2 regions of the Phyllobacterium sp. LjRoot231 genome follow, and region 2 is predicted to be linked to the other one. Evidence: predicted binding sites of a transcription regulator. Region 2 holds the regulator's gene; the other holds the start of a gene.
What was found. The regulator HrcA, encoded in region 2, represses chaperone genes, less so after heat shock. The targets are predictions, from matches to a motif close to GTTAGCACTCNCNNNNNGNGAGTGCTAAC.
Positions count from the first base shown of each region.

Region 1: the regulator HrcA is predicted to act here: its motif matches at 2,611-2,639, upstream of groES (co-chaperone GroES).

Region 1 covers NZ_CAXUQT020000001.1:4,468,227-4,472,644, forward strand. Annotated here, with positions in the region: gene ACSQ3H_RS22270 (hypothetical protein) at 1-241, shown strand, start outside; gene ACSQ3H_RS22275 (hypothetical protein) at 238-921, shown strand; gene ACSQ3H_RS22280 (zinc-binding alcohol dehydrogenase family protein) at 976-1,989, opposite strand; gene ACSQ3H_RS22285 (winged helix-turn-helix transcriptional regulator) at 2,092-2,451, shown strand; gene groES (co-chaperone GroES) at 2,700-2,996, shown strand; gene groL (chaperonin GroEL) at 3,060-4,418, shown strand, end outside.
Region 2 covers NZ_CAXUQT020000001.1:558,639-563,056, reverse strand. Annotated here, with positions in the region: gene ACSQ3H_RS02660 (non-canonical purine NTP pyrophosphatase) at 1-338, opposite strand, end outside; gene ACSQ3H_RS02655 (VOC family protein) at 335-742, opposite strand; gene rph (ribonuclease PH) at 755-1,471, opposite strand; gene hrcA (heat-inducible transcriptional repressor HrcA) at 1,596-2,663, shown strand; gene grpE (nucleotide exchange factor GrpE) at 2,737-3,450, shown strand; gene ACSQ3H_RS02635 (trimeric intracellular cation channel family protein) at 3,566-4,219, shown strand; gene ACSQ3H_RS02630 (adenosine kinase) at 4,211-4,418, opposite strand, start outside.

The DNA.
Region 1 (4,418 bases), 3.9 Mb from region 2:
TCCAGACGATCTTGCCCTCATCGCAATTGCTAATGGCGATCTTGAGAAAGCCCTTTCGATCGTCGAGCCAGCCATAGCCAGCCGCGAGATCGACTGGACACCCAAATATTACAAAGCCTTGAAGCAATGGGATCGTACTGCTCTTCTCGATCTTCTGCACGAACAGCAGAGGCGCACGATCGGGGCGCTCAAACTGGCGAAACATTTCGAACCCGAACCTTTTGGAATGGAGAAGGGATGAGAGCAAGTCTGCTTCCTGTTACTACTCAGGATGATGTCGAACGATTGGTTGAGCCAATCCTCGATCGTCATAAGGACCTGACGCTCATTGGTCGCCATCTGGTCGTCAAGCCGGTACGGCACGTGCTGCGCTTCATCCGCCTCGGCCACTCGATATTTGACGATCTCTTTAACGTCACTGCAGTCATCGATCTGACATTCCTGCGTTATTGTAGTTGGGCGATCAATGGCGGACGTTCGCTGTACAATAATGGGTGGGGGCCTTGGAACATTTTTGATCCCGAAGAAGTTGAGCGCTTACGCCATACAATTGAAGAGACATTACCTGGACTGCGCCGTGTCAACACGATCGACGACTTTGTGGCCTATCGGTCGAACGAGCCACCGCCGCACAACACCTTTTCCTTCGATTTTAAACTTATGGCTTATATCGCCATCGCCAAGGGGAATTTCGACGAGGCCATTGGCCTTGTGGATGCGGCCATCGCTAAAGGGTGGGTGGATCATTTGCCGAAATATTACGAACCCTTGAAGAAACGGGACCGGGCCGCCCTTGTCGATTTTCTGCGCAAACAGCAGGCGGGCTCGATCGAAACCCTTGGCCTGACAGACTATTGGCAACGGGAACCTTTTCCACTGGAGCTCTCCGGAAATAAATGGGATTGCTTCGTAGTCTCGTAGTCCACTTAGAATTCCGCCGGCAAACGAGACGCCTGCCGGCAAGTCCTATCCACCTCAGAATCCGGAAAGAACAATCTTGCCCTTGGCGCGGCCGCTTTCGATGAGCGCATGTGCCTTCTTGAGGTTGGCCGCGTTGATCGGGCCGAAATCATCGGCGAGCGTCGTTTTGATTTTCCCTTCGTCAACGAGTTCCGACACTTGGTTCAAAATTCGATGCTGAGCTTCCATGTCGGGGGTCTTGAACAACGCCCGCGTGAACATCAGTTCCCAATGCAGGGATATACTCTTGCGTTTCAGCAACATGACATCGAGCGCCTTTGGATCGTCGATGAGCGCAAAGCGGCCCTGTGGCGCCAGCAGTGAAGCGATCTCAGCCAGATGCGCGTCGGTGTTAGTGGTTGAGAAGACGAAAGCCGGAGCGCCTATGCCGAGCGCTTCCACCTGCGCTGCGATAGGCTTTGAATGATCTATGACGTAATGAGCACCGAGATCGCGGACCCATGCCTGCGTCTCCGGACGCGACGCCGTGGCGATGACGGTGAGGTTTGTCAATTTTCGCGCGAGCTGGATAGCGATCGAGCCGACACCGCCCGCACCGCCGACGATGACGATGGCATTGGCCGCGCCGACTACCGGTGTTTCAACGTGAAGCCGGTCGAACAGTGCCTCCCAAGCCGTGATCGACGTCAGGGGCAAGGCAGCGGCGGCGCTGAAATCTAGTGATGAAGGCTTCCTTCCGACGATGCGTTCATCGACAAGATGGAATTCCGAGTTGGTGCCGGGACGATCGACTGCACCGGCATAAAACACTTCATCACCGGGCTTGAAGAATTTTACTTCCGGTCCAACTGCAGCCACGACACCGGCAGCATCCCAACCAAGCACTTTTGGAGTTCCCGGTTCCGGCTTTACCCCGGACCGGATCTTGGTATCGACGGGATTGACGGATATAGCCTTCACTTCAACCAGAATGTCCCTGCTCCTTGCTTCGGGCTTGGGCAGGTCGATATCGACCAGCGACGTTTCAGCGGTGATGGGTTGTGGTTCGAAATAGGCGACAGCGTGCATGATCGTTACTCCAGGATAAGTTGACCCGGCTCAAATGCGCCCTATGCTGTATAAGTGCAAGAATGCACATATATTGCATATAGTGTCAAAAAGGATACCATCATGCCACGCGTGCGCCATAAGACGTTTGATTGTTCCGCCGGTTGCCCCGTGGAAGGCGTTCTCAACCTGATCGACGGCAAGTGGAAAGGCGTGATCCTCTACCACCTCATGTCAGGGACGCTGCGCTTCAGCGAAATCCGCCGCAAGCTGATAAATGTCACGCAGCGCATGCTGACCAACCAGTTGCGGGAATTGGAAGCCGACGGGCTGATTATACGCAAGGTTTATGCCGAGGTGCCGCCCAAGGTCGAGTACTCGCTTTCGGCGCGTGGCCGCAGTCTCGAGCCGGTCATTAGCGCGCTCAAAGCCTGGGGTGACGCCAATCTGACTGTCGACAAAATCGAGGTGGAAGCGGCCTAAGCTCCTCGTTTTCATCAATACATCACATTTATATGGAATAAGTGTCTTGCTGCAGGCGTGTACGAGCGCCTTGCGGTTGCCGATTTCAGGTTGACCGCAGAAAGATTCATCACAGGTTTCCCTTGACTCTTCAACGTCATCCCACTATTTCCGGCCGCAGTTAGCACTCACCTATGTCGAGTGCTAATAACGCGGATGGCGCAGCTGTTCGCGACATCGTTTTGACACCAACATCAAGGGTTCTAACCATGGCCAAGACCAAGTTCCGCCCGCTTCACGACCGCGTCGTAGTACGCCGCGTCGAATCCGAAGCAAAGACTGCAGGCGGCATCATCATTCCGGATACTGCCAAGGAAAAGCCACAGGAAGGCGAAATCGTTTCTGTAGGCACTGGCGCTCGTGACGAAGCTGGCAAGCTCGTACCGCTCGATGTCAAGGCAGGCGATCTTATCCTGTTCGGCAAGTGGTCCGGCACGGAAGTCAAGATCGGCGGCGAAGACCTGCTGATCATGAAGGAATCCGACATTCTGGGCATCCTCGGCTAATCATCGGCTGTCCCTCAATCAACGAATATCGATCAAACCGGGTTCAATCCCAGGAGAGATAAAATGGCTTCCAAAGAAGTAAAATTCGGCCGCGATGCGCGTGAGCGCATGCTGCGCGGTGTCAATATCCTTGCAGATGCTGTCAAGGTAACGCTCGGCCCGAAAGGCCGTAACGTTGTCATCGACAAGTCCTTCGGCGCTCCGCGCATCACCAAGGACGGCGTGACTGTTGCCAAGGAAATCGAACTTGAAGACAAGTTCGAAAACATGGGCGCACAGATGGTGCGTGAAGTCGCTTCGAAGACGAACGACATTGCCGGTGACGGCACTACGACTGCTACTGTTCTTGCCCAGGCTATCGTTCAGGAAGGTGGCAAAGCTGTTGCTGCCGGCATGAACCCGATGGATCTGAAGCGCGGCATCGATCTTGCTGTTGCTGAAGTTGTCAAGCAGCTCGGCAAGAGCGCCAAGAAGATCAAGACTTCGGAAGAGGTTGCGCAGGTTGGCACGATCTCTGCCAATGGCGAGACCGAAATCGGTGAAATGATCGCCAAGGCGATGCAGAAGGTCGGCAACGAAGGTGTTATCACCGTTGAGGAAGCCAAGACCGCTGACACCGAACTCGAAGTCGTCGAAGGCATGCAGTTCGACCGCGGCTACCTGTCGCCTTACTTCGTCACCAACCCCGAAAAGATGGTTGCTGACCTCGAAGACGCGTACATCCTTCTGCACGAGAAGAAGCTTTCGAACCTCCAGGCTCTTCTGCCGGTTCTCGAAGCTGTCGTTCAGACCTCCAAGCCACTCGTCATCATTTCTGAAGACGTCGAAGGCGAAGCTCTTGCTACGCTCGTCGTCAACAAGCTGCGTGGCGGCCTGAAGATTGCTGCAGTCAAGGCTCCTGGCTTTGGCGATCGCCGCAAGGCAATGCTCGAAGACATCGCTATCCTTACCGGTGGTCAGGTTATTTCCGAAGATCTCGGCATCAAGCTCGAAAGCGTTACGCTTGACATGCTCGGCCGCGCCAAGAAGGTGTCGATCACCAAGGAAAACACCACAATCGTTGACGGACATGGCAAGAAGGCGGAAATCAACGCCCGCGTCGGCCAGATCAAGCAGCAGATCGACGAAACCACTTCCGACTACGACCGCGAGAAGCTGCAGGAACGCCTTGCCAAGCTCGCTGGCGGTGTTGCCGTTATCCGCGTTGGCGGTGCAACGGAAGTTGAAGTGAAGGAAAAGAAGGACCGCGTCGACGACGCCCTCAACGCAACCCGTGCGGCTGTTGAAGAAGGCATCGTTGCTGGCGGTGGTGTTGCTCTCCTGCGCGCTTCTGCTGCCCTCACTCTTAAGGGTGCAAATGCCGATCAGGACGCTGGCATCAACATCGTTCGTCGCGCTCTGCAGGCTCCGGCTCGCCAGATC
Region 2 (4,418 bases):
GCGGTCTCGACCTTTTGCATGCCATGGGCAAAGTCGCGCTTGCCATCGGGCAGTTCCGCCCAGTTGGCCGTGTAGACACCCGGTTTGCCGCCCAGCGCGTCGACGCAAAGGCCGGAATCATCGGAAAGTGCCACAAGACCGGTCGCCTTGGCTGCGGCAAACGCCTTGATATACGCATTTTCCTCGAAGGTCGCGCCCGTTTCGTCCGGTTCGGGCAGGCCCAGATCGCCGGCCGATACCACCTCAAAGCCGAATGGCCCAAGCAGGTCGATCATTTCCTTGATCTTGCCCTGGTTGTGACTGGCGACGAGCAGCTTGCCTTTTTCGAGTGTTCTCATTTCAGATTCCATAATTGCGGCTCCGCAAATTCAATCGAGTTTCCTGATGGATCGCGGAAATACAGCGAATGCGCGCCATTCGGCCAGTCAAATTCGCTTTCGATGGCAATGCCATGCGCCTCAAGATGGGATTTCCATCCGGCGATTTCATCCCGGGTTGCGCGAAAACACACATGACCCGGACCGGTGGCACCATGCGAGGGTATCGGCAAACCACCTTTCGGGCGTTCTTTCAACTTTTCCGCGTCAAACAGGATCAGCACGCCGGCACCGCAGCGGAAGAACACGGATTCGTCGCCCGCGCGCAGGATGCATTCAAGCCCGAGCACATCGCCGTAGAATCGTGCAGCCGCCTCGACATCGGACACATAAAGCGCTGTTTCCAGAATACCCGATGGCTGCATGGTTCTTGATCTCTAGCTGACGGCCATTTTCTGCAAGGAAACCAACCGGGTGATGCCGTTGCGGGCAAGGCCCATCAGCGACAGCAGTTCCTCTTCGGAGAAGGGTTCGCCTTCGGCGGTTCCCTGCACTTCGACGATACCACCCTTGCCGGTCATGACGAAATTGGCATCGGTCTGTGCGGTGGAGTCCTCGAGATAATCGAGATCGATCACAGGCGTGCCGTTGGAAATGCCGCAGGAAATGGCGGCGACATGATCCTTGAGGACTTTCTCAACCTTCAGCATCTGGCGCGTTTCCATCCAGCGCAGGCATTCATGCAAGGCGACCCAGCCGCCGGTAATCGCTGCGGTGCGCGTTCCGCCGTCCGCCTGGATGACATCGCAATCGACTGTGATCTGGACTTCGCCCAGCGCCTGCAGGTCGACAACCGCACGCAGCGAACGTGCGATCAGCCGCTGGATTTCCAGTGTGCGTCCGCCCTGCTTGCCGGAAGAGGCTTCGCGGCGCATGCGGTCGCCGGTCGAGCGTGGCAGCATGCCGTACTCCGCCGTCACCCAGCCCTTGCCGGTATTGCGCATCCAGCCCGGCACTTTTTCTTCAAGGCTGGCTGTACACAGCACATGGGTATCGCCGAATTTGACCAGGCACGAGCCCTCGGCATGTTTGGAAACGCCGCGCTCAAAGGAAATGGCGCGCATTTCGTCAGGGGCTCGCTTGGAGTGACGCATTGGTAGACCTCTTGTTGATGTGTTCTGGGCCTTTTAACTGTGATGCGGTGATGAAGCAAAGGCTTTGATGATTGCGTAGAGAATGCTTATATCGGGGATGTAGCAAACAAAAGCACGAGGCAGAATGAACAAGACTGTGGTTCCGGAAACATTGCAATCGCTTGACCAGCGATCGCGCGATATTTTCCGGCGGATTGTCGAAAGCTATCTTGGCGATGGCGAGCCGGTAGGTTCGCGCAATCTGTCGCGAATCCTGCCCGTGTCGCTATCGCCTGCAACAATCCGTAATGTGATGAGCGATCTCGAACATCTCGGCCTCGTCTATGCGCCGCATATTTCCGCCGGCCGCCTGCCGACACAGCTCGGCCTCCGCTTCTTCGTCGATGCCTTCATGGAAGTCGGTGACCTTTCCAAGTCCGAGCGTAATTCCATCGAGGCGCAGGTCAGGGCTGGCGAAACGCAATCGGCTGAAAACGTGCTGACGCAGGCGAGCCAGATCCTTTCCGGCATGTCACGCGGGGCAGGGCTCGTGCTCGCGGCCAAGGCGGAGGGCGCGCTCAAGCACATCGAGTTCGTCCGGCTCGAACCGACGAGAGCCCTCGCGGTGCTGGTCACCCAGAGCGGTGATGTCGAGAACCGCGTCATCGATCTGCCGGTCGGCGTCACGCCGTCGCAATTGATCGAAGCCTCGAATTTCCTCAACGCGCATATTCAAGGCCGTACCATCACCGAGGCGCGGCAGGAAATCGCCCGGCTGAAGGAAGAAACCCAGCAGGCGCTCGACGCCCTGTCGCAACATCTGGTCGAGCAGGGGCTTGCCATCTGGGGCGGCGATGGTGGCGGTCAGCCAGCGCGGCTGATCGTACGCGGGCGTGGCAATCTGCTCGAATCGGTGAGCGCGGAGGCGGATCTTGATCGTTTGCGCCATCTCTTCGATGATCTCGAGACCAAAGAGGGCACGCTGCAGCTGCTTGATCTGGCGGAAGCCGGGCCGGGCGTGCGCATTTTCATCGGCTCGGAGAACAAGCTGTTTTCGCTTTCCGGCTCATCGCTGGTCATTGCTCCCTACCGTGATTCCGAACAGCGGATCATCGGCGCGCTCGGCGTCATCGGTCCGACCCGGCTCAATTATGCGCGCATCGTGCCGATGGTGGATTACACGGCACAACTTGTATCGCGTCTGCTGCGTTAGTCATTTGCACTTGATTTTTATGGCCTAAACCTCGATATCCAGCGCAACTTACGATAATGAATGGACAGGATACATGGCTGAAGACAAGAAAAATCACGATGCACCCGATCTCGACCAGCGCGACCTGAAGAACCCGCGCGATCGCGATGCGCTGAAACGCGCTGCCGATGATTTTCTGAAATCACGCAAGGCCGAGGAATATGCCCTCGCCCAGGACGAGGAAGTCGAGGCAAATGCCAACAACTGGGCCGAACTCGATAGACTGCGCGCTGAGAACGGTGACCTGAAGGACCAGCTGCTGCGGCTAGCTGCTGATATGGAAAACCTGCGCAAGCGCACCGCCCGCGACGTACACGATGCGCGTGCCTATTCGGTGGCGAATTTTGCTCGCGACGTTCTTTCGGTTTCCGACAATCTGAAGCGTGCGCTGGAAGCAATTCCCGCCGATGCGCTGGCCAAAGGCGATGCAGGCTTCAAGACCCTCGCTGAAGGCGTCGAGATAACCGAGCGTTCGCTGATGTCGGCAATGGAACGCCACGGCGTCAAAAAGCTGGACCCGCTGGGCCAGAAATTCGATCCCAATTTTCACCAGGCGATGTTCGAAATTCCGAATGCCGATGTGCCGCACAACACGGTGCTGCAGGTCGCGCAGAGCGGTTTTGTCATTGGCGACCGCATGCTGCGGCCGGCGCTTGTCGGTGTGTCCAAGGGTGGTCCCAAGCAGACCGGCGCCGAAGGTCAGCCTGAACCTGGCCCGATCAATCCACAGGCGGAAAAAGACGCCTGATCCGATCCTTGGATCGATTTGAAGAGCCGCATTTCCTTCCCGGAATGTGGCTCTTTTCATTTTGCCTGGCCATGTTCTATCGTGAAATAAAATTGCGGCGCAGGGGGAATAGCCTATGACCATGATCCAGCTCTTCAACTATGCCGGAATATTCGTCTTTGCCGCGACAGGCGCTTTGGCGGCATCGCGGCGCCAGCTCGATATCATCGCCTTCATCTTCCTTGCGGCTGTCACCGGCATTGGCGGCGGTACCTTGCGCGATCTGATCCTTGGCGTGCCGGTATTCTGGGTCAAGGATCCGGGCAATCTTCTGGTCTGCGCCGCCGCCGCCATTCTCGTCTACTTCTCCGCCAATCTGCTTGAATCGCGCTACCGCGTGCTGCTTTGGCTCGATGCGCTCGGCCTTGCCGCTTATAGTGTTATCGGCGCGGCCAAAAGCCTGGCACTGGGTTTCGATTCGACGATTGCCGTTGTCACCGGCATCATGACCGCAACTTTCGGCGGCATCCTGCGCGATATTATTTCTGGAGAACCATCCGTACTCATGCGGCGCGAGATTTATGTGACCGCCGCTCTCGCTGGATCGGTTGTCTACATATTGCTGCACGGTCTCGCGGTCGGACCAGAGATTTCGGCCCTCGTCGCAGCGCTCACCGCCTTTATCGTAAGGGGCGGGGCGCTTTATTTCGGCTGGGCACTGCCGACCTACCACAAGCCCGGCCGGACACCCGAGGAGCTCAAGCGCGAGGGTTACATCAAATCAAAGTAGACCAGCTTGCTCGGCTGCGGCTTTCAGGTTCTGCTGGGGGCGCGGACCGATCTGCTGAATAACCAGACCTGCGGTCAGCGAACCGAGCTTGGCGCAATCCGTTAACGAGCGGCCGCTGGTATAGCCAAACAGGAAGCCGGCCGCATAAAGGTCACCTGCGCCGGTCGTGTCGACCAGTTCGGCAATCTCGATCGCCGGC